Regions from separate parts of the Alcaligenes parafaecalis genome, predicted to be linked through region 2. Evidence: predicted binding sites of a transcription regulator. Region 2 holds the regulator's gene; the other holds the start of a gene.
What was found. Region 2 encodes sigma-54, which starts transcription at its own class of promoters, with help from an activator protein. Its sites were predicted from a motif close to TGGCANGNAANCTGCTTT; they were not measured.
Positions count from the first base shown of each region.

Region 1: a site for sigma-54 is predicted at 2,772-2,789, ahead of OSH09_RS16810 (collagen-like triple helix repeat-containing protein). Genes of this name have one in related genera too.

Region 1 covers NZ_JAPKNA010000006.1:114,220-129,559, forward strand. The annotation lists gene OSH09_RS16800 (collagen-like triple helix repeat-containing protein) at 242-2,020, shown strand; gene OSH09_RS16805 (MarR family winged helix-turn-helix transcriptional regulator) at 2,017-2,607, shown strand; gene OSH09_RS16810 (collagen-like triple helix repeat-containing protein) at 2,840-4,738, shown strand; gene OSH09_RS16815 (hypothetical protein) at 4,841-5,650, shown strand; gene OSH09_RS16820 (MarR family winged helix-turn-helix transcriptional regulator) at 5,663-6,187, shown strand; gene OSH09_RS16825 (M16 family metallopeptidase) at 6,361-9,204, shown strand; gene dnaJ (molecular chaperone DnaJ) at 9,293-10,426, opposite strand; gene dnaK (molecular chaperone DnaK) at 10,529-12,454, opposite strand; gene grpE (nucleotide exchange factor GrpE) at 12,641-13,231, opposite strand; gene hemH (ferrochelatase) at 13,347-14,432, opposite strand; gene hrcA (heat-inducible transcriptional repressor HrcA) at 14,496-15,340, opposite strand, start outside.
Region 2 covers NZ_JAPKNA010000005.1:100,554-115,893, forward strand. The annotation lists gene OSH09_RS15345 (CaiB/BaiF CoA transferase family protein) at 1-16, shown strand, start outside; gene OSH09_RS15350 (hydroxymethylglutaryl-CoA lyase) at 13-918, shown strand; gene leuC (3-isopropylmalate dehydratase large subunit) at 915-2,327, shown strand; gene leuD (3-isopropylmalate dehydratase small subunit) at 2,324-2,962, shown strand; gene OSH09_RS15365 (TonB-dependent receptor) at 3,442-5,568, shown strand; gene rpoN (RNA polymerase factor sigma-54) at 5,755-7,140, opposite strand; gene OSH09_RS15375 (hypothetical protein) at 7,157-7,711, shown strand; gene OSH09_RS15380 (hypothetical protein) at 7,751-7,903, shown strand; gene leuA (2-isopropylmalate synthase) at 8,042-9,736, shown strand; gene OSH09_RS15390 (YwqG family protein) at 9,974-10,738, opposite strand; gene OSH09_RS15395 (hypothetical protein) at 10,954-11,274, opposite strand; gene OSH09_RS15400 (DUF1840 domain-containing protein) at 11,361-11,708, opposite strand; gene OSH09_RS15405 (phospholipase effector Tle1 domain-containing protein) at 11,806-15,340, shown strand, end outside.

The DNA of each region.
Region 1 (15,340 bases), on a different contig from region 2:
TTACGAAAAACGTTACGTAACGGGAACGGAACACCTGGCACAAAATGCCCGAAACACGCTTGAACCTGCTCAGAATCCACTCAAAACCATCACACCACAAAAAACAAAACCCGAGCCAAACCATTGATTAACAATAATAAAAAATAAAATAAATAACAAAAAACAAACCTGGCACAGAGATTGCTTCATGTCTATCAACAGCCCATCAAGGGCGTGCTTACACTTCAAATCGGAGTCAGACATGAAAGCAAGGAATTCAGCAAGAAAAGCCTCGGTACAACGCACATTGCAACGTACTGTTGTGGCCACATTGGTCATCAGCGCCGCCGTCCTGGCAGGTTGCTCCTCGCGCGGTGGAGTACGCGACGGCATGGAAGTCGCCGTACGTCCGCCGGTTGTTGATCCCAATCTGCCTAACCCCGGCGACGGTGGCAATAACGGCGGAAATAATGGGGGTAATAACGGTGGGAACAATGGCGGGAACAACGGTGGCGGCAACGGCATCACCGAAAATGCCCTGGGTAATCTGGGCAAGGCTGTCGACAATGTAGTCCCACTTAACCTGGGCAAAACCGGCACTCAACTGGGTCAAACTCTGGACGGTGCGCTCAAACCCGTCACCAATATCGTTACGGACACAACACGCACCGTGGGCGGGCTTACCGGTTTGGGTCAACCGATTAATGGTCTGACAAATCAAGTCGGTGGCGTCGTGACCAATCTGGGAGATCAGTTGGACAAGACTGGCCTGCCGTTGAATCTGGGTAAAGGAGCAGGCGGCCTGCTCTCCCATTTGGGCCAAGCCGTCGGTTCGGCGGGTGGCTTGCTGGTCAACGATCCCAAGAACACCAACCCACTTGGCAATACCCTGTACCACGCCACGAAAGGCGTAGAAGTGCTGACAGGCTCCTTGCTGGGTGAAGGCAGCCTGCTGCATCCGCTGACGGCGCAACTGGGCCTGGGTGGAATCTTGCTGGCTGACGGCGGTGAGCCTGTTCTGAAACCTGCGCTGGGCAATGTCGGACAAACCGTAGACAACATTCTGCCTCTGGGCCTGAACCCGATTCTGGGTGATGTCGGTGGCGCTCTGGACAATACCGTGGCACCTGTCGTTGCCACCGTCACCAATGTGACGCAGCAAGTGGGCGATGGTTTGGGTGTTGGCCCGCCCATCAACGCCTTGCTGGGCGGTGTGGGCAGCGCCCTGGGTAATGTGGGCACTCAACTGGATAGCGCGGCCCCTCTGGGTCTGGGCGGTGTGATCGGAAACTTGGGTCAGGCCGTTGCCTCGGTCGGCGGTCTGGTTCACCAAACCGATAGCAATACAAACCCGCTGGGCAACACACTGAATCACGCTACACAAGCCGTCGCTTCACTGACAGGCGGATTGGGCGGGATTACGGGTGGCGAAGGTGGCGGCTTGCTCGCTCCAGTCACTGGATTATTGGGCGGCCTGGGTGGTGGTGACGGCGCAACCGGCGGTCTGCTGGCTCCAGTCACCAATCTGGTCGGTGGTTTGACCGGTGGCCTGGGTGGTGGTGATGCAGCTAACGGTGGCTTGCTGGCTCCTGTCACTAACCTGGTTGGCGGATTGACCGGAGGCCTGGGCGGTGGCGACGCAGCTAACGGTGGCTTGCTGGCTCCTGTCACTAACCTGGTGGGTGGTTTGACCGGCGGACTGGGTGGTGGTGATGCAGCTAACGGCGGCTTGCTGGCTCCCGTCACTAACTTGGTTGGCGGTTTGACCGGTGGCCTGGGTGGTGGTGATGCAGCTAACGGCGGCTTGTTGGCTCCCGTCACTAACCTGGTTGGCGGTTTGACCGGAGGCCTGGGCGGTGGTGATGCAGCTAACGGCGGCTTGCTGGCTCCTGTTACCGGCATTCTGGGCGGGGTCACAGGCAGTGTTTCGATTGGCGGTGGCGCAGCCGCCGAAGGCCAGGCAAGTGGTGGCTTGTTGACACCGGTTACCGGCCTGGTTGGTGGCCTGGTCGGTGGTCTGTTGGGAGGTGGCCGGAAATGATGAATAAAGTCATGAACCCGGTCAGTTTGCCAGTGAGCTTTCATCCTGGCGCGCAAAGCGCCGGGAGCCGCTCCAACTGGTCCTCCCATAACGATGAGCACAGTGTGCTGTCAGAAAAAATGCTGATGGATCTGGGCAAAATGCTGGGTCGTCAGTTCACCATCTACGCGGAGGCCCTGAAAGCCAGTCTGGCCGAACAAGCCAGCATGCCCTTGAATGACTTCAAGGCACTGGAATACATCATGGAGTTCGATGCCCTGCCTACCGGACAGCTCGCCCACCTGATGGATCTGAGTGCCAGTGGTGTCAGCGCCCTGATCAACCGCCTGGAACACCGGGGCTACATCACGCGCGGTCGTCACCCCTTGGACAAACGGGTGATTGCTCTGCACCCCGTGCAGGACAAATGCCGCGAAGTTCTGGCCCTTAAAGAACGGGCGATCAATCAGGCGATCAACACAGCGGCGAACCAAAACCCGGCACAACTCATTGCCATGTATGACTTTCTGGTCGACAGCATGAGCACCTTCAGGCAAAACACCAAAGACTGGCTGGATGCCAAGGCACTGGTGCCACGAGCATCCTGATCCCGCTGCTCTACCCACTCCGAACCGCTGCTTGTCAGCGGTTCTTTTTTTGTTACGTAACACGTTCCGCCCGAGCCCCAAAACCCGTAACAAATAGCCCTCTTTTTTTCTTGTACTTTCTGCCATTCCCAAGCGGAATGCGGCTTGCAGGGAACCCCATAAATTGGCACGCGAATTGCTTCACTAGATTCAGGAAGCAAGCAAGTACCCCGATCATTTATTGGAGCAAGCAATGCATAAAAATACAGACAGCAAGAAACCAGGCCTGCGCCTGACTCTCCTGGCCACCCTGATGGTCAGCACTTTGGCCTTGACCGCCTGCGGTAGCACCACTGGCGGCGGCTCCTCGGGAGGTTCCGACAACTCCGTCCCAACCAATCCAGACCCTGGCACCGGCGGTGGTACAGGTGGTGGAGATAACGGTGGTGGCACCGGTGGCGGCGACAACGGCGGTGGTGACAACGGCGGTGGCGACAACGGCGGCGGTGACAACGGCGGTGGTGACAACGGCGGTGGCGATAATGGCGGTGGCGACAACGGCGGCGGTGACAACGGCGGGAACCCTCCTACTCGCACTCCCGGCGCACTGGAAACCACTCTGAATAACGTAGGCGAAGCTGTCGATAACATGTTGCCAATCGGTCTGCAAGACACCGGCGGCAAGCTGGGCAAGACACTGGATACCGTAGTCGCTCCTGTTCTGGACACAGCCACAGGCCTGACTCAACAAATTGGTGGCGCTACTGGCTTGGGCCAACCCGTAAACAGCCTGCTCGGTCAGACTGGTGGCGTAGTTGCCAATCTGGGCGAACAACTGGGCAATAGCGGCCTACCTCTGAATCTGGGTCAAGGTGTAGGCGGTCTTTTGAGTGGTTTGGGCAATGCAGTGGGTAGTGCAGGCGGCTTGCTGCATGCTGACGCTAACAACCCCAAACCATTGACAGCCGTGCTGGGCCACGCAACTGGCGGCGTTGCCGCTCTGACCGACTCCCTGCTGGGCGAAGGCAGCTTGTTATACCCCATCACCGGCCAACTGGGTCTGGGTGGTTTGCTGAACGGCACGGACGCCCCCGCTATTCTTGAGCCCTCCTTGGCCAACGTGGGGCAAACCGTCGATAACATCTTGCCGATTGGCTTGAACCCAATCCTGGGCAATGTCGGCGAAACCCTGGATACCGTAGTCGCTCCTGTAGGTGCCACGGTCACTCATGTCACTCAACAAGTGGGTGACGGCCTGGGCGTTGGGCAGCCAATCAATGCCTTGCTGGGCGGAGTAGGCAGCGCCCTGGCCAATGTGGGTACTCAAGTGGATGGCGCAGCCCCTCTGGGTCTGGGCGGTGTAGTCGGACATTTGGGTCAGGCCGTTGCCTCGGTCGGTGGCCTGGTTCATCAAACCGATAGCAATACGAACCCGCTGGGCAACACCCTGAACCACGCTACACAAGCCGTCGCTTCCTTGACTGGCGGACTGACGGGCAATGGCGAAGGCGGCTTGCTCTCCCCTGTCACCGGTTTGCTCGGCGGCCTGACAGGCGGCTTGGGTGGTGGTGATGCTGCCAACGGTGGCTTGCTGGCTCCTGTCACAGGCCTGCTCGGTGGTTTGACAGGTGGCTTGGGCGGTGGCGAAGGTGCCAACGGTGGTTTGCTGGCCCCTGTCACCAATCTGGTCGGTGGCTTGACTGGCGGACTGGGTGGTGGCGATGCGGCTAACGGCGGCTTGCTGGCTCCCGTAACAGGTCTACTCGGTGGTTTGACGGGTGGTTTGGGTGGTGGCGAAGGTGCCAATGGCGGTTTGCTGGCTCCTGTTACTAACCTGGTTGGCGGCTTGACCGGCGGACTGGGTGGTGGCGATGCAGCTAACGGCGGTTTGTTGGCTCCAGTTACCAACCTGCTCGGTGGCTTGACCGGTGGTCTGGGTGGTGGCGACGCAGCTAACGGCGGATTGCTGGCTCCTGTCACTGGCCTGGTAGGTGGTTTAGTCGGCGGCGTGGGCGGCGGAGCAACGGTCTCGGTAGACGTGAGCGCCTCTGGCGGCGCGGCCGCAGGCGGTGGCGCCGTCGCAGGTGCCAACGGCGGCTTGCTGGCTCCAGTTACCGGCATCCTCGGTGGCTTGCTGGGCAGCCCTCGATAAGCGAGAGGATGGGGCGTACCCCGCCCCATCCCTCAATCCCAGGACCTCTCGCATCTCACCCCGACCTGTCTGAGCAATCCTGATCTTTAGATGGAGTAAGTCATGACGACAAAGACACGTTTTACATCCAGCAGGATCGTTTTGCTCAGCCTGACAGCCAGTCTATTTTCAGCGACGGCCCAGTCGGATTCACTAAGTACCACTTACTTCACCCCCCCTCCAGGGGCGACACTGCAAAACCTTGATAGAACTATAAATCATGTCTTTCCCCAGCGACCTTCGTACCTCCAACTCGATCAGCCTGAGCTAGTAGATACATTAGAGCAGCTCAAGAACTACGAAGCCCGCATCAGGGATGCCATTGATATTAGCTATGTCACTTCATCAACGGGGAAAGAGGTTTCCCTGTACGCAGGCGATTCTATCGATGTACTAGGACGACTTATCGAACAGCCTGATCTGCCACTAGACCTGAACGAAGTCTCTGGAACTCTGGTCAGAGGCATAGGTAATACAGTACGCAGCGTTGGAGGCGTGCTCTATGATGACCCGAACAACCGCTCCCCATTGACATCCGCCCTGGATTACGCAACGGGTGGGCTTGCAAATGCGACCGATATCCTCTTCCAGAACAACGGCCAGTTGCAACTATTGCAAGGTTCTCCAGGCAGCAGCCTGCTAACCGGCAATGAGTCATCTACCAGCTTACTCGCTCCTGTAACGAATCTGGTTAATGGACTGAATGGCAACATGTCCACTGACTCAGCAGCGAACAATGGCTTACTGGCACCGGTCAATCAGTTAATAGCCGGGCTTACTGGTGCCGTACCCACAGCAGGCTCTGGCAACACTGGCGTACTGCAACCGGTAACTGGCCTGGTCAACGGTTTACTAGGCGGTCCACCGCGCTAAGGACATTTGCGTATGCCCAATAAACAGCCCCTGACAACTGAATGGACCGAGCCAGAAGCAAGGGACGAAGTTTTGTCAGGGCATATGCAAAACGATATTGTGCGCATGATGCTGCGCCAGTTTGATGTGTACCTGGAAGCGAACAAGCACCAGTTGGCGCAGGCAGCGGGTCTGAGTCTGAATGAGTACAAGGCACTGGAATTTGTGCTGGAGCTCAAACCTCTGTCCCCCGGCAAGCTGGCCCAATTATTGAACCTTAGCCCCAGTGGTACCCAAGCCTTGGTGACGCGTCTGGAAAATGCGGGCTACTTGCTGCGCAAGCCGCATCCGCGCGATGGGCGCATGACCAGCCTGTATCCCCATCACGAACGCTGCAAACGCTTGATTGCCTCTATGGACCAGCCCGCGCATCAGATCATGAATGCCACGGCACACTACAGCACCAGTCAGTTAACGGCTTTGCATGACTTTCTGCTCAAGAGTCTGAACCATCTGCGTAACGAGGCCTTGGACGGATTGAAACGCAAAGCCAATTAAAAGCGGCGTCGTTTTCTTGCTGTTTTGCCCACCAGTGCCCCTGGTGGGCTTTTTTTTGTTAAGCCCCGCTAATTGCAGGGAGCGCTGCCTACCCAGCTAAACGGCCCCATGCTACAAAAGACACTGGTCGGCCTGGCTGGCTTTTTCATCGCTAAAACCGTAAGGATGTATTCATGAAACTCTCGGTACTGATTGCCGCCCTGCGCTTGCGCCATCTGGCAGGGGCCGCGCTGCTGTCCAGCTCGCTGGCAGCCTATGCTCTGCCCGCTGGTCTGGCCCAAGGCCCCTCTGTCGAAGGCGTCACTCAATACACGCTGGACAATGGCCTGCGCCTTGTTCTGGCCCCCGACGATTCCAAACCCACCACCACCGTCAACATGACGTATCTGGTCGGTTCCCGACATGAAAATTACGGGCAAACCGGCATGGCTCACCTGCTGGAACACATGCTGTTTCGCGGCACGCCCACCTTGCGCAATGCACTGGGAGAATTTTCCAAGCGCGGCCTGGAAGCCAACGGCACCACTTCTAGTGACCGTACCAATTACTTTGCCAGCTTTGCAGCAGATCCCGAAACCCTGAAGTGGTATCTGGACTGGCAGGCCGACGTGATGGTCAACGCCCTGATCGACAAGCAGGATCTGGTGGCAGAAATGCCGGTGGTGCGTAATGAAATGGAAAGCGGTGAAAACAGCCCTTTCCGTGTTCTGATGCAAAAGCTGACGGCCGCAGCCTACCAGTGGCATAGCTATGGCAAAACCACCATTGGTGCCCGCTCGGACGTAGAGAATGTGGATATCGAGCAGCTTCGCAAGTTCTACCACGACTACTACCAACCTGATAACGCGGTGCTCTTTGTGACCGGGCAGTTCGATACTGAGCAGACTCTGGCAAACATTGCCAAGGCTTTTGGTTCTATTCCCAAACCGACCCGTACCCTGCGTCCTGAATACACGGTTGAACCAGTACAAGATGGCACACGTACCGTTACCTTGCGTCGTCACGGCGGCACGCCGCTGATCATGTCGCTGTACCACCTGCCCAGCGCCGCCAGCCCAGAGTATATGGACCTGAGCCTGGGGATCAGCGCCCTGGGTGATACCCCCAGCGGGCAGTTGTACAAGAATCTGGTCAACAAGAATTTGGCCACCAGCGTGTTCAGCTTCGATTCGGAAAGCCACGACCCCGGCTACGCCCTGTTTGGTGCCGAGCTGAAACAAGACATGGATCAGCAAAAAGCCTTGAAGGCCATGAATGACACGCTGGAAGGCTTGGCCAAGTCCCCCCTGAAAGATGCCGATCTGGAACGTATCCGCAGCCAGTGGATGACGGGCTGGACCCAGACTTATGCCAATCCGGCCGGGCTGGCCAGTGCTCTTTCTGAAGCCGCTGCCAGTGGCGATTGGCGCTTGTTCTTCCTGCAGCGTGATCGGGTAGAAACCGCCAAGCTACCACAAGTTCAAAAAGCGCTAGAAACCTGGCTGGTAGCCAGCAACCGCAGCAACGGCTTGTACATCCCCACAGAAAAACCTGTGCGTGCACCTGAAGCCAACGTCGTCGATGTTGCCAAACTGGTGCAAGACTACACCGGCAAGGACAGCGGCAAAACGGTAGAGGCCTTTGACCCCAGCCCCGCCAACATCATGGCCCGCACCGATCTGCAGCCTTTATCTTTGGGCAAGGATCTGGGCGAAGTGAAGATGGCACTACTGCCTAAAGGCACTCGCGCTGACCGTGTAGAAGCACGCTTGTCCTTCAAATTTGGTTCGCCCGATCAGCTCAAGAACCAGACGGCTGCCGCCGCTGCCGTTGCCAGCCTGCTGACAACAGGCACCAAGACACTGAACCGCGAACAGATTTCCGATCAGTTCACCGCTATGCAAACTCAGTTCAGCACCAGCGGTTCCAATGGTCGCTTGTACCTGACGCTGTCCTCCAACCGTGAGAACCTGCCCAAAGCCATTGCTCTGGCGCTGGACGTGCTGCGCAACGCAAACTTCCCCGAGGACGAGCTAAAGAAATATCAGCAAGCCGTGGTCACCGATCTGAAATCGGCCAGTACTGAGCCTGCTGCCTTGGCAAGCCAGACGATCGAACGCTATACCAACCCATGGCCCAAAGACGATATCCGCTACACGCCCAGCTTTGAAGAGGGCATAGAACGGGTGCAAGCCGTTACGATCAAGCAGGTGCGGGACTTCCATCAAAAATTCTACGGTACGGGCGATGTCGCCTTTAGCGCCGTAGGTGACTTTGACAAGGAAGAGGTTCGCAAGGCTTTGGCTGATGGTTTGAAAGGCTGGCGCAAAGCCCCGACCTACCAGCGTCCGGATGATCCTTTGCAAACCGTTGCTCCCAAGGTGTTTGACATCAACACCCCGGACAAGGCAAACGCCTTCTATCTGGCCGATCTGGGCCTGAAGCTGCAAGACAGCGATGCCGACTTCCCGGCAGTCTATCTGGCCAACTACTTGCTGGGGCTGTCTGAGACCTCGCGCCTGTGGAACCGCGTACGTGTGGAAGATGGCTTGTCCTACAACGTACGTAGCCAAGTGGATGCGTCCAGCTATGAGCCGAATGGTTCGTGGACGGTATATGCCATCCACGCTCCCAGCAATAGCGAAAAGCTGAGCAAAACCATTGATGAAGTACTGACTCAAACACTGAAAGATGGCTTTAGTGAACAAGAGGTCAAGGAAGGCGTGAATGCCTTGCTGAACTACCGCCGCTTGTCGCGTAGCCAGGACACGGTGGTCAGCAGCGCGTGGCTGAACTATCTGGATCTGGGCCGCAGCTTTGAATGGTCGGAGAAAATGGACCAGGATCTGCAAAAGCTCAATGCGGAACAGGTCAATGCTGTTCTTCGTAAATACCTGAAGCCCAAGGACATGGTCGTGGCGATTGCCGCTGACCACGAGCGTCAGAAGCAAGGTGCAGCGGCTCCTGAAGCCGAGGCAAGCGAACAAGCTCCCACTCCTGCATCGACGACCCCTGCTGCACTGGAAGCTCAACACTGATAGGTGAAGTACAAGGCTTGCTCAGGCAGGCATAAAAAAGCCCGGTACTTTCGTACCGGGTTTTTTATTTCGCTTTCCCTTGCAGGATTCAGGAGAAGAAACCCTTCACCTTGTCTGTCCAGGATTCGCTTTTGGGTGAGTGCTTGACGCCACCATCGCTCAAGGCCTGTTCAAACTGACGCAGCAATTTCTTTTGCTCGTCGTTCAGACGCACAGGGGTCTCGATTTGAATGTGGCAATACAAGTCACCGGGGTAGCTGGAGCGCAGGCCCTTGATACCCTTGCCGCGCAAGCGGAACGTCTTGCCCACTTGGGTGCCTTCAGGAATGGTGATTTCGCCACGCCCTGTCAGGGTAGGTACTTCCACCGTTCCACCCAGCGCTGCCGTGGTGAATGGGATAGTCAGCTCGCAGTGCAGATCCTCGCCGTCACGCTGGAAAATACCGTGCGGTTTGATGCGGATTTCCACATACAAGTCACCGGCAGGACCGCCGTTGACGCCAGGCTCGCCATTACCGCTGGAGCGGATGCGCATGCCATCATCAATACCGGCTGGAATCTTGACCTGCAAAGTCTTGGTCTTTTTGACCTTGCCCTCACCGTGACACGCCACGCAGGGGTCCGCAATTTCCTTGCCGCTACCGTGACAGGTCGGGCAGGTTTGCTGCATGCTGAAAATGCCCTGCTGCATACGGACAGCGCCACTGCCTTGGCAGGTACGACAAGTCTGTGCAGAGGTACCGGGTTTGGCACCCGAACCCGAGCAGGTTTCGCAGTTTTCCCAGCTTGGTACGCGAATTTCAGTATCAAAACCGGCCGCTGCCTGCTCCAGGCTGATGTCCAGCGAGTAGCGCAAATCTGCACCGCGGTATACCTGAGGGCCACCGCCGCGACGTCCGCCGCCACCACCGAAAATTTCGCCAAAAATATCACCAAAGGCGTCTGCAAATCCGGCCCCGCCCATGCCGCCACCCATACCGCCCATGCCAGCGTTGGGATCGACTCCGGCATGACCATAGCGGTCATAGGCTTCGCGTTTCTGTTCGTCGGACAGGATCTCGTACGCTTCCTTGGCTTCCTTGAACTTTTCCTCGGCGTCCTTGCTATCCGGATTACGGTCAGGGTGGAACTTCATGGCCAGCTTGCGATACGCCTTGCGGAGTTCATCCTGCGTCGCATTTTTGGCCACACCGAGAATTTCGTATAAATCGCGTTTTGCCATGTTTGATTAACGACGTCTAAACGCCGCTGATTGAATAATAATGCCCGATCTCCAGCGTATGCCGCCAAAGATCGGGCCAGGGAACCTTACTCAGGCTCGCAATTACTGATCGCGTTTGACTTCTTTAAAGTCAGCGTCGACCACGTTCTCGTCGGCGGGCTGCTGGGCCGTACCTTCAGCACCTTCTTGTGCTGCGGCTTGAGCCTGCATGTCGGCGTACATCTTCTCGCCCAGTTTCTGCGAGGCTACACCCAGTGCTTCCACCTTGGCGTCGATGGCTTCCTTATCGCCTTCTTTCAGAGTTTCCTCCAGGTCAGCGATTGCCTTTTCTATGGCTTCTTTCTCTTCCGCTTCCAGCTTGTCGCCATAGTCCGTCATGGACTTGCGAGTGGAGTGGATCAAGGCTTCAGCCTGGTTGCGAGCAACCGCCAGTTCAGCGATACGGTGGTCTTCAGCCGCGTTCACTTCGGCATCTTTCACCATGCGCTCGATCTCCTCGTCGGACAAACCAGAGTTTGCCTTGATGGTGATCTTGTTCTCTTTGCCTGTGCCCTTGTCTTTGGCGGACACGTGCAAGATACCGTTGGCGTCGATGTCGAAGGTCACTTCAATCTGTGGCAGGCCACGTGCTGCTGGTGGAATACCTTCCAGATTGAACTCGCCCAAAGCCTTGTTACCGGCAGCGATTTCGCGCTCGCCCTGGAATACCTTGATGGTCACAGCAGGCTGGTTATCGTCAGCCGTGGAGAACACTTGCGAATGACGCGTAGGAATCGTGGTGTTCTTCTGGATCATCTTGGTCATGACGCCACCCAGGGTTTCGATACCCAGGGACAGAGGAGTCACGTCCAGCAGCAAGACGTCAGTACGGTCGCCCGACAAGACGGAACCTTGAATGGCTGCACCAGCGGCCACGGCTTCGTCAGGGTTGATGTCTTTACGTGGTTCACGGCCAAAGAACTCTTTAACGCGCTCTTGCACCTTGGGCATACGGCTCATGCCGCCGACCAGGATCACGTCGTCGATTTCTGAAACCTTCACACCAGCGTCCTTGATAGCAACGCGGCAAGGCTCGATCGTGCGTTCGATCAGGTCTTCAACCAGCGCTTCCAGCTTGGAGCGGGTGATCTTCAGGTTCAAGTGCTTGGGACCGGAAGCGTCTGCCGTGATGTAAGGCAGGTTGATTTCGGTCTGCTGCGTCGAGGACAGTTCGATCTTGGCTTTTTCAGCGGATTCTTTCAGACGCTGCAAGGCCAGCACATCTTTGGACAGATCCACGCCGCTTTCTTTCTTGAACTCGGCAATGATGTAGTCGATGATGCGCTTGTCAAAGTCTTCGCCACCCAAGAAGGTGTCGCCGTTGGTCGAGAGCACTTCAAACTGTTTCTCGCCATCGATATCAGCGATTTCGATGATGGAAACGTCGAACGTACCGCCGCCCAAGTCATACACAGCAATCTTGCGATCACCCTTTTCAGCCTTGTCCAGACCGAAAGCCAAAGCCGCAGCGGTTGGCTCGTTGATGATGCGCTTGACTTCCAGACCGGCAATGCGGCCTGCATCCTTGGTTGCCTGACGCTGGCTGTCGTTAAAGTAAGCAGGCACGGTAATCACGGCCTCGGTTACTTCTTCGCCCAGGTAGTCTTCGGCAGTTTTCTTCATTTTGCGCAAGATATCGGCAGACACTTGCTGAGGAGCCATCTTCTTGCCTTGAGCTTCCACCCATGCGTCGCCGTTGTCGGCGGCAACAATGGTGTAAGGCACGTGGTCGATGTCTGTTTGTACGGCTTTTTCCGTGAACTTACGGCCAATCAAACGCTTGACAGCGAAGATGGTGTTCGTAGGGTTGGTAACAGCCTGGCGCTTGGCGGGTGCGCCAACCAGGATTTCACCGTCCTGCATGTAAGCCACGATGGAAGGGGTCGTGCGACCGCCTTCGGCATTTTCGATAATACGAACCTGGTCACCGTCCAACACCGATACACAGCTATTGGTGGTTCCAAGGTCAATACCAATGATTTTGCCCATGATTTTTTACCTGACTAAAAGATTGATTGCGAAAGCAAATTGTTTGATGAAATGCATATGGGGAATACTCCGAGCATTTCAAGAGCGACCATCATTTTTTTTAACGGTGCCAGCAACAATCCCGGGAATTACACGTAAAAGCCTGTCAATTCCGGGCGGCCTGCCAGCACAGCCTGACGGGCTCGTTTATTTAGGCGCCGACACCATGACCAAAGCGGGACGCAACACGCGATCCGAAATGGTGTAGCCCTTTTGCAGCAATTGGGCTACCGCGCCTTCTTCAAATTCAGAAGGCACAGCCGAAATGGCTTGGTGCAGGTGCGGATCGAACTTGTCGCCCGCTTGCGGTGCCACTTCTTTCAGGTTGTTGCGCTCGAAAGCCTTGTTCAACTGGCGCAAGGTGGTTTCCACCCCTTCCTTCCAGGTTTCCGTGCTCTGCTCGGTCTGGGCCAGTGCGGCTTCCAGACTGTCACGCACGGGGATCAGGCTTTCAGCAAAGGACTCGGTGCCAAACTTGCGGGCTTTAGAGACATCATCATCCGCACGACGGCGGATGTTTTCCACTTCGGCTTTGGCGCGCAGCAACTGGTCGTAGTACTGCGACACTTTTTCCTGGGCCTGGGCCAATTCAGTAGCCAGATCAGCCGAGTTTTCTTCGGGCTGCTGGCCCAGAATCTCTGGCTGGTCTTGCCCGACAGTACCCTGTTGTGCCTGTTCAGGCGTGTTTTCCGTCACTTCCCCGTCCAGAGGCTTATTGGGATCGGCATGTGTAGCCATTCGATGTATCTCCACTACAGAATTCGTTGATCGCATGAAAATGGGGGCATCTGCCCCCAGTTCAAGACCTGCCTTTGTATTTTTGCTGGCCTGGCCCTTCAAAAACCGGCTGCGGCTATCGGGTAGGCACCAGACGGCTGGGTAACCAGCCGCCCAAATGTTGCACAGCCAGCCGCCCCAGGCCCTCAATCCATTGCGGATCGTCATTCAGGCAAGGGATGTAATGGAACTCGCGACCGCCCTCTTCCAGGAAAGCGTCACGGCACTCCACCTGAATTTCTTCCAGCGTTTCCAGACAATCGGCCAGAAAGCCAGGGCAGACAGCATCCACACGTCCCACCCCCTGCTTGCCCCATTCGCGCAAAGTGGGTTCGGTGTAGGGTTCCAGCCAGCGCTGCGCACCAAAACGACTTTGAAAGGCCATATGCACTTCGACGGCAGGCTCATCCAGCGCCGCACGCAAGGCATCCGCCGTTTCACGGCAATCGCGGTAATAGGGGTCACCCAGTTCCACGCAGCGGCGTGGCAAACCGTGAAAGCTCAATAACAAACGCTCTGGTTTGCCATGTTCATCCCAATAGCGACGAATCTGCGCCGCCAAGGGGCCGATGTAATCCGGGTGGGTGTGATAGCGCTTGATGAAACGCAGCTCGGGCTGATTGCGCTGCTTGCCCAGATGGGCCGCCACGCAATCCACCGCGGTGGCCGTGGTGCTGGCCGCATACTGAGGGTACAGCGGCAAGGTCAAAATGCGCTCACAACCAGCCGCTTTCAACTTGTCCAGGCCACTGGCAATAGACGGGTTGCCGTAACGCATGCCCAGCTCTACTTTCACGTCGTGACCTTGTCCCTGCAACAGCTCCTGCAAGCCATCTGCCTGCGCCTGGCTGTACACCAGCAAGGGCGCGCCATTTTGCAACCAGATGTCCTTGTAGCGCGGTGCCAGCTTGCTGGGACGACGCGGCAAGATGAACAGACGCAAAATAATCTGCCAGACAGGCTGAGGGATCTCGATCACTCGGGGGTCAGACAGGAATTCGCCCAGATAGCGCCGAATCGACGCTGCATCAGGCTGATCCGGCGTACCCAGATTAACCAGCAAAATGCCGACAGGCCCGGCCTCGCGTACCGGAGCCTGCTCATTGAACATATCGGCGTCCTGCGCTTCGGGCAAATAAGGAGAAGCAAACAACTTGGGCATGATGATTAGTGCGTTAGACAGCCAGATTGCCTTCAGCCCAAGAACAGACTGAAGGCCCATCGTTTAACTGGCAGAGTGATGGCTCAAGGCATTGGACAATAGCCGCGCTGTAATGTCCACGATAGGAATCACACGATCATACGCCATACGCGATGGCCCAATCACGCCCAGCGTGCCCACAACCTTGCCGTCCACACCGTAAGGCGCGGTGATCACAGACACATCATCCACCGGCAAAAGCTGGGAATCCCCACCAATGTAAATTTGTACGCCATCGGCCTGACTGGAGACATCCAGCAAGTGCAGCAGATCGGTTTTTTTCTCGAATAGAGAGAACAAGCGCCGCAGGCGATCCATATCCGCCACCATTTCCGTGACATTCAGCAATTTGCTCTCGCCCGCGATGACAACCGCCTCTTCACTATCAGGCTGGTGGCTACCCACATCCACCGCTTGTTGCATCAAACGTGAAATATCCACCTGCAAAGAACTGAGCTCTTGCGACAAGGCCAGCTTGACGGACTCAAAGGACATGCCCGAGAAGTGCTGATTGAAAAAGTTGCTGGCCTCGACCAGTTCCTGTTCCAGATAATCGCGGGGCACAAACAGAATGCGGTTCTGCACATCGCCATCCGGGGTGACGATAATCAGCAACACTCGCTTGTCGGACAGGCGAATAAATTCAATCTGCCTGAAGGTCTGCGCCTTTTTTGGCGCCAGCACCACACCGGCAAACTGCGACAGATTCGACAGCAGCGAAGCGGCGGAACTGACGGCGCGGTTAGGCTCATCAAAAGGCAAATACTGGCTTAGATTGCGGGCATCGGGCCGCTCGAAACGCTCTGCCGCCAGGAGGCGATCCACAAACAGGCGGTAGCCTTTAGGCGTGGGAATGCGCCCCGCCGAGG
Region 2 (15,340 bases):
AGGAATCGTGGAATGAGTACCGTACTGATCACCGACGTCACCTTGCGTGACGGCCTGCAAATCGTGCCTCGCTGGGTGCCTACCGCTGACAAGCTGCGCATTGCACAAGCACTGCCCCAATGCGGTGTACGCAAAATTGAGCTGACGTCCTTTACTTCGCCCAAAGCCATCCCATCCCTGGCAGATGCCGATGAACTGGCCAGCCTGACCACACGCGATTCGCAGGTTTGCTATACCGCTCTCGTACCCAATCTGCGGGGAGCACAGCGCGCCCTGGCTGCCAGAATGGACGAGCTGAACTTTGTGTTTTCCGCGTCTGAAGCCCATAACCAGGCCAATCTGCGCATGACGATTGCTCAATCCTTGATCCAGCTTGAACAGGTGATAGCCGCAGCGGGCAACACCCCGGTGAACGTGTCCCTCTCTACTGCCTTTGGCTGTCCCTTTACCGGTGCCGTTGCCCCCTCCCATGTCATTGAGCTGATGCAGGAAGTCCAACGCATGGGTGCCAGTTCCATCAGTCTGTGCGACACCACCGGCATGGGCTCACCCGCCGATGTGGAACGCCTGACCCAAGCCGCACTCAGCCTGTATGGCGAGCAGGGTGTCACCGGCCATTTCCACGACACCCGGGGGCTGGCACTGGCTAATGCCTGGGCTGCCTATCGCGAAGGTGGACGTCGTTTCGATGCCGCTTTGGCCGGTCTGGGTGGCTGCCCTTACGCCCCCGGTGCCAGCGGCAATGCCAGCCTGGAAGACATGGCCCATATGTTCCAGATCAGCGGTATCGAAACCGGCCTGGATCTGGAAGCGCTGCAACCCTTGGCCGAAGAAATTGCCGCTCTGACTCAAGAGCCTATTCAAAGTCGCCTGCACAAAGCCGGACCCGCTTACGCCCTGAAGGTGTGCCAGCCATGAGCCAAGCCCGTACTCTTTTTCAAAAGCTCTGGGATGCACACCGTGTAGCAGCGGTAGACGACGAGCATGATCTGATCTACATAGACCGTCAGTTGTTGTACGAAGTCACCAGTCCGCAAGCTTTCGAGAGCCTGCGTCTAGCCGGGCGTGTGGTGCGTCGTCCCAGCACCGCCCTGACCACGGTGGACCACAATGTGCCCACTCGCCGCCGCAATCAGCGTCTGGAAGACCCTTTGGCTCAGGCACAGATTGATCAAATGGAGATCAATAGCCGGGAGTTTGGGCTGCGCTACTTTGGACTGGATGACGAGCGCCAGGGCATCATCCACGTGATCGGACCCGAACAGGGCATGACGCTGCCCGGCTCCAGCATCGTCGCGGGGGATTCACACACCAGCACGCACGGTGCCTTTGCTGCCTTGGCTTTTGGTATCGGCACCTCCGAGGTCGAACACGTCATGGCGACCCAATGCCTGGCCGCAAAGCGCATGCGCACGCTGCAGGTCGATGTGCAGGGCGAGTTGCCCGCCACCAGCACAGCCAAAGATCTGATTTTGCAAATCATTGCCCGCATGGGTGCTGATGGCGGACGCGACTGCGCCATCGAATTCACAGGCTCCGCCATTCGCGCTTTGTCCATGGAAGGGCGCATGACCTTGTGCAATATGGCGATCGAGGCCGGGGCACGTATCGGCCTGGTCGCCGTGGACGACAAGACGCTGGACTATGTGCGAGGTCGCCCCCTAGCTCCCAAGGGCGCGGAATGGGACAAGGCAGAACGCTACTGGCGCACGCTAGTCAGCGACGAAGGCTGCCACTACGATCAACACTTGCTGATCGATGCTGCCCAAGTGGCTCCCACCGTAACTTGGGGAACATCGCCCGATATGGCGGCTGCCATCGACCAGCTTGTCCCTGATCCCCTCGCGGCTGCTACAGGCAAACAGGCGGACGCCCAGCGCGCACTGAGCTATATGGACCTGCAGGCGGGCCAGCCACTGGCAGGCATTCCTATCGACCGGGTGTTTATTGGCTCCTGTACCAATGCCCGTATTGAAGACTTGCGAAGCGCTGCCGCCATGATTAAAGGCAAGCATGTAGCCAGCACTGTGCTGCAAGCGCTGGTCGTTCCAGGCTCCGGTCTGGTAAGGCGTCAGGCCGAACAGGAAGGGCTGGACCAGATCTTCATGCAAGCCGGTTTTGAATGGCGCGAACCAGGCTGCTCCATGTGTCTGGGCATGAACGAGGATCGCTTGAATCCGGGTGAACGCTGCGCCTCTACCTCCAACCGTAACTTTGAAGGTCGGCAGGGCGCTTTGGGACGCACCCATTTGATGAGCCCGGCCATGGCTGCCGCCGCTGCAATTGCAGGTCATCTTGTCGATATCCGTAACTGGGACGCCGCATGAATACACCTTTTACTTCCGTACGTTCGCGCCTGATTGCACTGGACCGCGCCAATGTGGATACCGACGCAATCTTGCCCAAGCAATACATGACCTCGCTGTCACGTACCGGCTTTGGGCAATATGCCTTCGATAACTGGCGTTACGCGGATATTGGCTACCCTGGAAAGCCGCTGGAGGAACGTGAGCCGATCACGAGCTTTTGCCTGCATCAGCCGACCGCACAAGGAGCACGTATTCTGTTGGGTCGAGAGAACTTTGGCTGCGGTTCCAGTCGTGAACACGCCGTTTGGGCACTGAACGATCTAGGTATTTCTGTGCTGATCGCACCTTCATTTGCCGACATCTTCCGCAATAACTGCTTTAAAAACGGCATGTTGCCCATACAGCTCAACGCAGAGCAGATTGATAATTTATTCATTGCTGCCGCCCAAAACCCGTGGGATGAATGGACGGTGGATCTGGAAGCCTGCATGTTGATCGGCCCCGACCAGCACATCCGTTTCCAGGTGGAGCCGGAGCGTCGCCACCGCCTGTTGCTGGCGCTGGACGATATCAGCGTGACAGAACAGAAAATGGAGCAGATCCAGGCTTACGAGCTTCAACGCCGGGAACAGGAACCCTGGTTATTTAGCTAGGCGCGATAGGTAAAGGTGGGCAATTGCGGACGGGGACTTCTGTAGCTGCCTACCTCCCGCCCCAGCAGTCACAGTCACAGTCACAGTCACAGTCTCCAGGTATCGCAACACATCTCAAGCCTGTTCAGGCTACGAATAAAACAATTTCTTGAGCCACTCCCTTACGTGCCGGGAGCCGTCACCGCTCCTTTGCCTCCCCTTGCAAAGCAAACATCGCCTGTTTTGCCAAAACCACCCCATGGGACTGGCTCCCACCGATTTGCAAAACGCGCCCCGATTTCGCTTAAAAATCCCCCTGAAACCCCGGTTTCTGTCCGATTTCGGGGAAAAATAGCACGAATCGCCTCCTTATACCCCTAAGTTTTTTAGGGTCGTTTTTATATCACAAATGCGCCTAACTGCTTGAACCACCTACAAGCAAATGCTACAAATGAAACATTAATGAGAATCATTTTTATTGCTATTTAACTTACAGACTCATGCGCATTTCTTATCTTGTTGGCCTGAGCCTGCTCAGTGCAGGCAGCAGTTGGGCACAATCTTCCGATGCTCCCCCAGTTACGTCTTTGCCCACCATTGAAGTCAAAGCCAGCGAATACATTGATTTACCGCCTGCGTACGAGGGCAATCATGTCGCCACCGGCGGGAATCTGGGTTTGCTGGGCAACCGGGATGTCATGAACACTCCGTTCAGCACCATCAACTACACCAGCGATTACATCGAAGATTTGCAAGGTCAGGAACTGCGCATTCTGATCAGCAAGAACGACCCTTCTGTACAAACGCCGGGTGCGGGTGGAACAGGCGGCAAAGACACCATGTACATACGGGGCTTCCGTGCCGGTGACGTGTCTCTAAATGGTTTGCAAGGTTTGACCAGTGGCCGCCGAGTGATGGCCATCGCAGAGCGTTTAGAAATTCTCAAAGGCCCATCGGCTGTGTTGAATGGCATGAATGCCAGCAACGATGTAGGCGGCTCCATCAATCTGGTGTCCAAACGCGCCACGGATAATCCCATTACCAACGTCACCATGTCCTACATCCAGCCCTCCCAATTCGGGACGCATCTGGATCTGGGCCGTCGCTTTGGGGAATCCAATGAGCTGGGCCTGCGCTTGAATGGCGTGTTCAAGGACGGCGAGGGCGTGGTGGACCATCGGACCAACCGCGACAAGCTGATCTCCTTAGGGGCCGACTACCGCCTGGGCGCCGTCAAGTTGTCCGCCGATCTGTACCACCTGGAAGAGTACATTTCCGGCCTGAACCGGGGTGTGCGGCTGGCCAAGGGTCTGGACAAGAACCCGCTACCCACGCCGCCCAAAGGCAACGTCTTGCTGGGTGTACCGTGGGCCGCTGGCCTGACGCGAGAAACCACGGCGCTGGTACGTGCCGACTGGGCGGCCAACGACAAGCTGGCTGTCTACGGCTCTGCCGGTTACAGCAAATCCGAAATGAGCAACTACAACACCAAGGGCAGCACTTTGCTGAACGAGGCAGGTGACCTGAAACTGGCCGCCACCCGGCGCAACAATACGGGCTATAACCTGGCCGCCAACAGCGGTCTGTTCTACAACTTTGATACCGGCTCCGTGCACCACACCATCAGCGCCGGGGTGGACTGGAACCGCAAGAGCTCGCGTAGCGACAACACCTCCATCAAGGGCTGGTCCGAAACCATCAATATCTACGACCCGGACTACCCGGCGCGCCCTTATGTCCCGATGAATGGGCTAAGTGCGCCTAACGTCAGCTATTTATATAGTGCAGCCCTGGCCGACACGCTGTCCTTTGCGGACGGCAAGTATCAGCTCACTTTGGGCCTGCGCCAGCAATGGGTCAGCACCAGGGATAAAAGTGGCAAGAGCGATAACTACAGCAAGAATGCCCTGACACCCACCATTGCTGGTGTCTGGCAGTTGCGTGACGATTGGATGCTGTACGCCAACTACGCCGAAGGCCTGACCCAGGGCATGATTGTGGGCGACGACTACGCCAATGAAGGCCAGATCTTCGCACCACAAAAAACACGTCAATACGAAATCGGGATGAAGTACGACAGCGGGGATTACGCCCTGACGGCGGCCCTGTTCGATATCACCCAACCCAATAGCTATGAAAGCAATGAGCGCTTTAATGGCAAACCCAATTTGAGCTATGACGGCCGCCAGCGCAACCGGGGTGTGGAAGTGCAGGTATTTGGGCAGATCGCTGAAAACTGGCGTCTGACAGGCGGTATCGCCTACCTGGACCCCAAGATTCGCAAAGCCAGCAACCCGGATACGGAAGGACGCAATGCGGTGGGCCTGTCCCGCTGGGTCGCCAAGGCCGGGATTGAGTGGGATACGCCTTTTGTTCAAGGCCTGACCCTGAATGCCAATCTGCACACTCAATCCAAGCAATATGCAGACGCCAGCAATAGTTACTACATGCCAGGCGTGACCACGTACGACCTGGGCATGCGCTACAAGACCCGCTTTGCCGGTAAGGAAGTGACCTTGCGCGCCAGCCTGGAAAACGTGGGCAATAAAGCCTACTGGGTGGTGCCCTTGAGCAACGGCCAAGGCTCGCCGCGCACCTTCCTGGCCTCGGCCACCATGAAATTCTAAGTAGACCAGCGATACCTCTATCATCCAGTTCTCCGTCTGGCTGGCAGGGTCTAACTCCGCTTTTGCAGGGCCTGTTCATGCGTGTATGCAGGCCCTGTTTTTTTTATTGTTTTAAAGCTCTTGCCAGCCAAGACGGTGAGCCGCCGGGCCCACCAAACATCTTTGAGCTGCTATGACATGTAGTTCCTAAACCCCGGCTGCCGCCCGCATCTTGCGTTGTGATGCAGGTGCCAAGCCTTCCGCTTCCCGGTATTTAGCGACTGTGCGGCGTGCCAAGGTCAGGCCCTGAGCCTGCAAAAGATCGGTAATCTGCTGATCCGACAAGGGCTTGGTAGGCGACTCATCACGAATCATCTGGGTAATCTGCGCCCGCACCGAAGCGGCGGACATATCGGCCTTGCCATCGGAGCTAGCCAAGGCCACGGTAAAGAACTGTTTAAGCTCCATCACGCCATGCGGCGTCTGCATGTATTTCTGCCGTGTCGCGCGAGAAATCGTGGATTCATGCAGGTCCAGCTCCGCAGCCAGATCGGCCAGTTGCATCGGTTTCAGGGCCGACACACCTTGCGTGAAGAAATCCTGCTGCATCTGCACAATGGCCTGGGCCACCCGCAAAATCGTCACGAAGCGACTATTCACACTACGCAATAAGCCCGTGGCTTTTTGACGCTCGGCCAGCAAGGCGGGGTGCGTTTCAATCTCATAATCGTGCAGGTTCACCAACTGCAAGCGCGGTACCGCCAAAGGATTCAGGGCAGCCTGCCAACGATCCTTGCCACGAGTCAGCAGTACGTCCGGCACCACATAGGCCGAGACATTCTGCGTCCAGGCGCGCCCCGGCTTCGGGTCCAACTTCAATACCAGGTGATGAGCCCGCTCCACCAGCTCAGCCGAATACTGGCCCGCGCTGCGTTGGCGCAACTGGCTGGGCGAGGCCAGAATGCTGACATGTTCACGCACCAGATAACGGGCGCAATCCAGCAAGGACGGCTCCAACTGCTCCGCCTGCTGCTGCAACTGCAAGCTCAGGCATTCAGACAAATCCCGTGCACCCACCCCTGCGGGCTCCAGGGACTGCACCTGCGCCAGCGCACAGCGCAAATCACTTTCATCAACATCCAGTTCCTCGGGCAGGCAGGCCAGGACCTCATCCAAAGACACGGGCAGGTAGCCGTTATCGTCCAACTCATCGATCAATAATTGCGCCAAGGCCCGGTCACGGTCGCTCAAACGCAACAGTCCCAACTGCTCGCTTAAATAAGCGGCCAGGTCCTGGGCAATGGCTGATTCGGGGGTCCAGTCCGGGTCGTCCGAGTCACCCTGATGCTTGGGAAACTCCAGGCTCGCCCACGAGGATTCCGCCTCGCCCGAAGCGGCTTCGGGCAATGGCTCGGCGGCGACATCCGTCTGCACGTCCAGACGTTCCAGCAAGGGGTTATCCAGCAAAGCCTGAGCCAATTCCTGCTCCAGCTCGGCCCCCGATAGCTGCAACACTTTAATAGACTGTTGCAATTGCGGCGTCAAAACCAGCGTTTGCTGCTGGCGTAAATCTAGTGACTGACGCGTAAGCATAGGTACAATCGTTTCCATGAAAACTGACAACGCCCAGACACCCACCGCCAACGATAGTCAGGCTCTTCGCAGCACGCTGTTCAAGCTGTGCGCCACGGCCACTATTATCTGCACCGTAGTCACTATCGTGGTAGCCATTATCTGGTGGGACCTGCTCAACCGTCTCATCAGCTTTGGGCGTGGCCTGGATTACTCCGGCCTGCAGGCCTTGAGCATTCAAAACCTGGCACTGATCAAGCAATACAACCCGTTTTTCTGGTGGACGGTAGTGGGCGTCATAACCCTCATTATTGCCTATCTTTTGCATGGCTTCGTACAAGCGATCATGCGACGCAACCAGCAACGCATTATCGACGAGACAACCGTGGCCCAACTGGCCCGATCGCTCAGTCGTCCAGCCCGTGAAGTGATTTTATGGTCCTGGCCTGACCAGCGCAGTCCGTTGACTGTGGGCGATTTACAACGAGCCTATGGCGAATTGCGTGCGGGCCGCTTTGGCAAAATGGAACTGGCCGAGCAGCAAAGCCGCCTGTTACAAGCCGACTACGAACGCCACGAGCCACAGACCTAAGGCTTGCCTTCCTGTTTTTTTTATGTTTGACTAACGGTCATGACTCACGCACGCCAATCCTCCTACGCCTGCCAAGGTTTCAGCCCAGCCGCTGAAGCAGCCTTGTCGCGTTCCGTGCGTGAAGGCCGTTCTTCGGCCCCTGCCTCCAGCCTATCCCAACTGCTACTACTAGCGTCCGGTTGCCGGGCCTAGTGTCCTGTGGCAGTTCGGCAGCCAATACTCAGCCACATCTACGTCATTTGTGCCGCCACCGGCCTACGTAAATGCTGCAATCGCTGGTGACGGCAAGAAGTAATCAACACTTTTTGTCCGACAGGTATCCCCATGGCAATGCTGAAAAACCCCTCTCAAAAGTATCGTCCTTTTGTCGCCTTTGATCGCGACTTCGCTGAACGCACCTGGCCTTCCAAGCGCATCACCAAAGCGCCCATCTGGATGAGCACAGACTTGCGCGACGGCAACCAGTCCCTGATCGAGCCCATGAACGTGGCTCGCAAACTGCGCTTTTTCGAGCAACTCGTCAAAATCGGTTTCAAGGAAATCGAGGTCGGTTTCCCTTCCGCATCGCAGACCGACTTCGATTTCGTTCGCAAGCTGATTGAAGAAAACCGTATCCCTGAAGACGTCACCATCATCGTCCTGACGCAATCGCGTGAAGACCTGATCAAGCGCACGGCCGAAGCCGCTGCGGGTGCCAAGCGCGCCATCATTCACTTGTACAACGCATGTGCACCGGCCTTTCGCAAGATCGTCTTTAACTTGAGCAAAGACGAGATCAAGGAAATTGCCCTGACCGGTACTCGCCTGATCAAAAGCGAAGTGGCCAAGTACCCGCAAACCCAATGGGGCTACGAGTACTCGCCCGAAGTGTTCAGCACCACCGAGCCTGAATTTGCGCTGGATGTGTGTAACGCTGTGGTGAAAGCCTGGGCACCTGCCGCCGACGAGCGCGTCATCCTGAACTTGCCCGCGACCATTGAGGCCACCACGCCCAATATGTATGCCGACCAGATCGAGTGGATGCACAACAATCTGGACCAGCGCAGCAACGTGACCTTGAGCGTGCACCCGCACAACGACCGTGGCACTGCCGTGGCTGCTGCTGAACTGGCCGTGATGGCTGGTGCAGACCGTATCGAAGGCTGCTTGTTCGGTAGCGGCGAGCGCACCGGTAACGTCTGCCTGGTGACCTTGGCCTTGAACTTGTACACCCAGGGCGTGAACCCTGAGCTGGACTTCTCGGACATTGACGAAGTGCGTCGCACTGCCGAGTACTGCAACCAGTTGCCCGTTCACCCACGCCACCCTTACGCAGGTGATCTGGTCTTTACCGCCTTCTCCGGCTCCCATCAGGACGCCATCAAAAAAGGCTTGTCCCAGCAAAAAGCGGATGAGCTCTGGGAAGTGCCTTACTTGCCTATCGACCCGGCCGATCTGGGCCGCAGCTACGATGCAGTTATCCGCGTCAACAGCCAGTCGGGCAAGGGCGGGGTTTCCTACTTGCTGGAACAAGAACACGGTCTGGTCTTGCCACGCCGCATGCAAATCGAATTCAGCCGCGCCATTCAACGCGTGACCGACTCTTCCGGCAAGGAAGTGACGCCTGCCGACGTTTACGGTATTTTCGAGTCCGAATACCTGAACTGCAAAAAGCACTACAAGCTGCTCAAGCACAACATCATCAGCCAGCCTCACGCCGACAGCGGTCAGCAATTCACGATTGAAGTGGATGTGGAGCACGACGGCCAGGTTCGCACCTTGAAGGGTTCGGGCGAAGGCGCGATCTCTGCCTTTGTGAATGCCTTGGATCTGTCCATCAAGATCATGGACTACAACGAGCACGCCATTGGTTCCGGTGCCGAAACCCGCGCCGCTGCTTACGTGGAAATGCGTATCGGTGACAGCCCCTCGGGCTTTGGTGTGGGCATCCACGCCGACATCGTGACTTCCTCCTTCCTGGCGATCTTGAGCGCGGTTAACCGCCACACTATCGCCCAGCAAGAAGCTGAAACCACAACGGCTTAATACCGTCTTCATACCGCGACTTGGGTGGTGATCCCACCCAAGCGCCCGCCCGGCTCACACTAGCCGCGCCTGACCCGCTTTCGCAGCCCGACTTATCGTCGCTCTGCCCGCAACCCGCCCACAAGGCGGGTTTTTCGTGGATGCAGCACGGCGGCTCGTCTCAATAACGGGCAAACCCAGCAAAGAAACGAAACCGGCATCGACATAGGCACGAACATCCACCTTGGCTTGACTGCCTTAACCGCAATCTACTTGAATACGACTGAAGTCTTTGGCACGCAATTTATCGTCTTCGATAAAGGCCATGAGACGAGCACCATCCTGCCAGCACCAATGCAGTTTTTCGTGCGACTGCACGGTCAGCAAGGAGCGCCAGCGAGACTGGCTCGGATGCTCCGCCTGATTGGGCGTAGGGTCGTAGGCCAGACTGTCCCAGGAAGGGCGGCCCAACAGGTAGTCGCCAGACAGATCACCGTTTTCTTCCAGTTCGTCGAACCAATCGTAGAGTTCCTCAAACGGGACTGGCCAATCCTGACGCAGTTCCTCATGACGCGGAATGTCGATACAGTTCTCAAACTGCAGCGCCCAGCTACGCGTACTCCAGCGGTGAGGCGCCTGGATTTCCTGAAGATCGCTGATATCTGGCCAGTAGTAAGCCTTGAGATAGTCCTCATCACGCCAGAAAATGGCGTCATCTTCATCGAAACCGTAGAACAGCGACAGTAGACCGCTGCTTGGCAAATCGGCTGGGCGATCCGGCCCCTCCGGCAACTCCGCGAAGTTGATCTGGCCTACAAACAGATAGTGACCATCCGGATGCTCGGGCCAGGTAAAACCGGGAGGCACCATGGGCTGACCACCAAAACGGCTTTGCAAGGGCTGGCCCTTGTCTTTACCCAAATGGATCGCCACCGCTGGCTGCGCCAAATCCAGGAAATACTGTTTATGCGCTTGCAGCAATGGCGAGGCATCAAGGTGTTTTTCTACCGTTTTGAGGTCCATATTGCTTCGGGTAACAAGGTTGCAGACTATGCCGCTTCAGACCAAGTCTGAATCTGCTGGATTGTAATAAGCCCGTGAGGGCTGAGCCTATGCATTGTGTAACTGGGTTCAAATCTGAACCAGGCTGGGTCGACAGCTCCGCAGGCCCATCAGTATTCAAAAAGACATAAAAAAACCGGCTCCAAAGAGCCGGTTTTCTCTTGCCGTGAACCTGATCAGTACGTGACCGCCAGGCCCGGCAAGTCCACGGTGACCTGCATGGAACCCACCGCTTGCAAGCAATGGCGCGCGAACTCCTGGGCGCGCTCGTCGTCTTGCGACAGCAGCGTATAACCCAGGGCATCGGCCACGCCCATAATCTTGTCCAGCAACAGCACTTTGCCGCTGGCCCGCAAAGGCTCACAGCCCAGCTCTTGCCAGGTATTGTCGAACCAGTCGCGCGATTGCTTGCCGCTATTGGGATCGATGGTTTGTATTGGAGTGACCAGCTCTAGGTGCTGGCGAGGACTAAAGATCACAAGCACCATAGCGCTCATAGACGATCTCCGAAAAAAAATAGATCAACTTTGGAGCTTAAGCAAAGAAGGCCTGCCAAATTGTCGGCAGGCCGACATTGTCGAAACTACCAGGAGCTGTCAGCCGGTTCCCACATGACCGGGACGCCGGTGTTATTGGCCTGACGCAACATATCCAGCAAGGGATAGGAGCGTTGGCTGAAACTGACCGCTTGCGACATCGGATGCTCTTTTTCCTGATCCTCATCTTCGTGCGGCGTTTTCTTGTTTTCGCGATCTTGCCCTGCGGCCCGTTCGATATTGCCAATAGCTTCGGACAACTGATCGGGCGTGAAGACGCCACGCTCGGGCAAACCATCTGGATAGGAGCGCCCTGCGGCCCGGAGAATAGGCATGGCATGTTCGGCGAACATCAGAACATCGGCGGCGGCTTTGCTTTTAAAGACGACTAGCATACGGTTTCTCCTTATGGATCTTTGTGTTTCCTACTCAACTTTCAGGATACACACCCCTGCAAGATAGCAGGATTTTCCCCGTCTTGGAGAGTCCTTCATGCTTGCCCCGCTTCTGCCATGCTTAATCCTGCTTCTAAGCTGCTGCTTCCCCATCCTGGCCAGGTCACAAAGCACGCTGGAATGCCCCTTGCCCCCGTCCTCGACCCAATGCGCACCTGCTGCCGCCTTGGGCGGACAAGCCGAGCCTGCGCCAGATATGGGTTTGCTCAATCCTGTCGATTTGCTGAGCGGGCAAAAATACCAAAGCGACACGGATCTGCCGCTTAGCCAAGCCTGGCCTTTGCTGCAATTGCAGCGTCATTGGAATGGCCAAGGACGCAATCCCACCCCCACACTGGGGCATACCGGCTGGGCCTTGAACTACGACCTGCAACTGCGTCAGCAAGGCCATGCCTTGTTCATGCCTGATGGGCGACAAACTCGTTTATACCCACCGGCACAAACACAGCAGGCAGGCTGGTTTTGGCATGGGTCGAATGGTTTGATTCTGCGTTTTGACGAGCAGGGCTGGTTGATCCATGTGCGTGTTTCGACCCGGCAGTGGCTGGATATAGAGCGCTTTCCAGGCACGCATTCGCAGGCGTATGCGGTTAAAACTGTGCGTAATCATTTGGGCCAAGCGCTGGTGTTTGATTGGCAAAGCCGAACGCAGGGGCAGGTGTCGCCACAGGGACAGGGGTCACGACAAGAACAAGGGCAAAACCAAACTCAAGCTCAGGCTCTGAGACAGGTTCAGTCCCAAACCAAGACCAGGCCCCTAGCCAATATCACAACGGCGATAAAGGCAGCGGAAACGACAGCAGCAACAGAAGAAGAAGCGACGGCGGCAGCCACAGCCACAGCCATCAGTATTGAAACCCCAGCCGGGCCGTTTCTGCTGCATCTGGAACAGCACGACCAGCAAATCTGGCTGGCCAGCGTCAGCCGTCCGGACGGCATGCGCCGCCTTTATCATCCGGCCCCTATCCCTTGGGCGCATCGTTTAGGTGGCAGCAGCCTGCAAGCGCCAGGCCAAGCGGCTCAACGAATACAGGAATGGGAGTACGACGCCCAGGGGCGAGTCAGCCGTTTGCGCTCTCAGGCCTTCAATCAGGATTGGGGCGCACGTTATGAGCTGGGCCTCAGTGAATGGTCTCTAGGCAAGGAACGGCACCGCTTCCATTACCGCGACTATCAGGGACAGAGTCGACTGCAAAAACTCGACAGCCGTCTATGCGAAAGCTGTCCGGTTCACAGCACAGAATGGCAGTATGACCCGCAAGGACGCTGGCTACAGGCCGGTCCTTGGCGGGCGCAGCGGCGTGCCAATGGCTCGCTGTCACAGTTACAACAAATACAGGGCGGCTGGGGACCACTGACGCTGGAACTGGATGCACACGGACGCCTGCAAGCTTGGGCCAGCGAACAGCATGGCAGCGAAACACGTTCCTGGAACCCGGCTGGCAAGCTGGCACGCATCGATTATGCCGAGCAAGGCTCACTCCAGATTCAATACGATCAACAGGGGCGTTTGAGCCGCATTGAACATCAGCAAGGCCATGAAACGGAACGCAGCGAACTGGACTGGCTCGGCCCCGGCGCACTGCGTATCCGTCACCCTCATGAAACGCAATGGCTGAAGCTGCGAGCGGGTTTGTTGCAAGAGCGTCGTCTGGAACGTAGCCATAGTCCCGGACAAAGTTGGACCGAGCGCTTCGAGTATGACGAACAGCAAAGATTGACGCAGTACACGCTGCCAGAAGGAGGGCAGCTACGTTACCGCTGGGATACGAAGGGACACTTGCAGTCTCTGGACTGGATCAGTCAAGACGGACACACCCAAACAGTGATTCAAGCCCAGAAAGTGGGTTACGCCTGGGGGAACGGCTTGCAACTGATTACTCATGCGGATCGCACAGGCCAGCTTGTCGATTTGATGCTCTTGCATGCCGATGGCACTCCGGCCTGGACGCAGGCCCGCCGTCTGGATGAGCAAGGCAAGGTGCTGGAGGACCTGCATGAATACCCGCTACTGCACCACACGCGTCACTCACGACTGAACTACGACACGCGAAACCGGCTGACGGCCTTTCAGCAGGGGGATACAAAACCGGCACAGTGGCTGGCTTGGGAGCAAAGTGGCGCACTTGCCGCGCGCTACCCCGAGCTCGCGGCCCCCATTCAGCGCACACCCACGGGAATGGCAAGCGCAGTCGGCACACTACGCCTGGAATATGCTCCCAACCGTCGCTTGCGACGCGTTCTGGCAGCCGATACCACGGTAGCCCAGTACCGTCACGACGCCTTCGGCCAACGTATCTGGCGTCAGCAAGGTCAACAAGAACGAGCCTTTTTCTTTCACGGCCAGCAATTGATGGCCGAGCTAGATTTACCCGCAGCATCCGGCCAGTTCTTGTCCCGACGGTATCTCTATGCCGGACTGACTCCGGTTGGCATGATTGTGTATCAGCCTGACGGGCAAGGGCAGTTGTACTACCTGCATAGTGATTTGATGGGAGCGGTTCGGCTGATCAGCAATCAATCGGCTCAAGCAGTCTGGGCCGCCGACCTGAACCCCTTGGGGCAGGCCGACATACTGCTGGAAACACTGGAGTTCAATCTGCGCCTGCCGGGCCAGTATGCAGAGTCCGCTACTGGCTGGCATGACAACCTGTTGCGTACGTATCTACCCAGCCACGGGCAGTATCTGGAAGCCGACCCTCTGGGCCCTTGGCCCCAAACCCAGGCAGTGGGCTATGCCCGGCAACAGCCCTTGCGCCATATTGATCCCACCGGCTTACTCCTATTTGCCTTTGATGGCACGCGACAGGCTCCCATCACCAATAGCAATGTCTGGAAACTGTCGCAGTTGTATCAAGATGGGGCAGTCCACTACAGCGATGGCCCGGGAAATCCAATGACCACCGACTGGGATGCACTGACAGCCTGGCGAGCGGGCCGCATTCTGGAATCCCAATGGAATAACTTCCTGAATCGCATGCAGGAACAAGGCCCAGCCCCTACGGCTGTGCCTGTGGATTTATTGGGTTTTTCGCGGGGAGCGGCGCTGGCACGGGATTTTTCCAATCGTATTCTGGACCATACCCAGCAAGGCTGGTTTGTCCTGAATGACCCACAGCGTGGTGCCATCCGAGCCTGCATCACCCCTCGCTTTTTAGGCTTGTTTGATACGGTGGCTCAGTTTGGGCTGGGGGGCTGGGGCAACGCTCAATACAGGCTGGGTGTCTCGGAAGCGTGGAACTGGGTGGCCCATGCCGTGGCGATGCATGAACACCGTATCCTCTTTCCCCTAAGCGGCTTGGCACAAGCCATGAACACGGTAGAAATGCCTTTTATTGGTGCTCACAGCCAGATCGGTGGTGGTGTCTTGCCCGATGAAAACGGCGACATCAGCGATCTGGATAAAGTGGCCCTGGCCTGGATGCATTGGCAGGCCACGGCAGCCGGGCTGACGCTAGCCGAACTGGGCCAGACCGACCTGAGCGTCAGGCACCCCATTTTGCAGGACATGCGCATGCCCGGACTACGCTTGAGCACGCAAGGAGTACGCCGCGTTGACTACCACGGCCAGG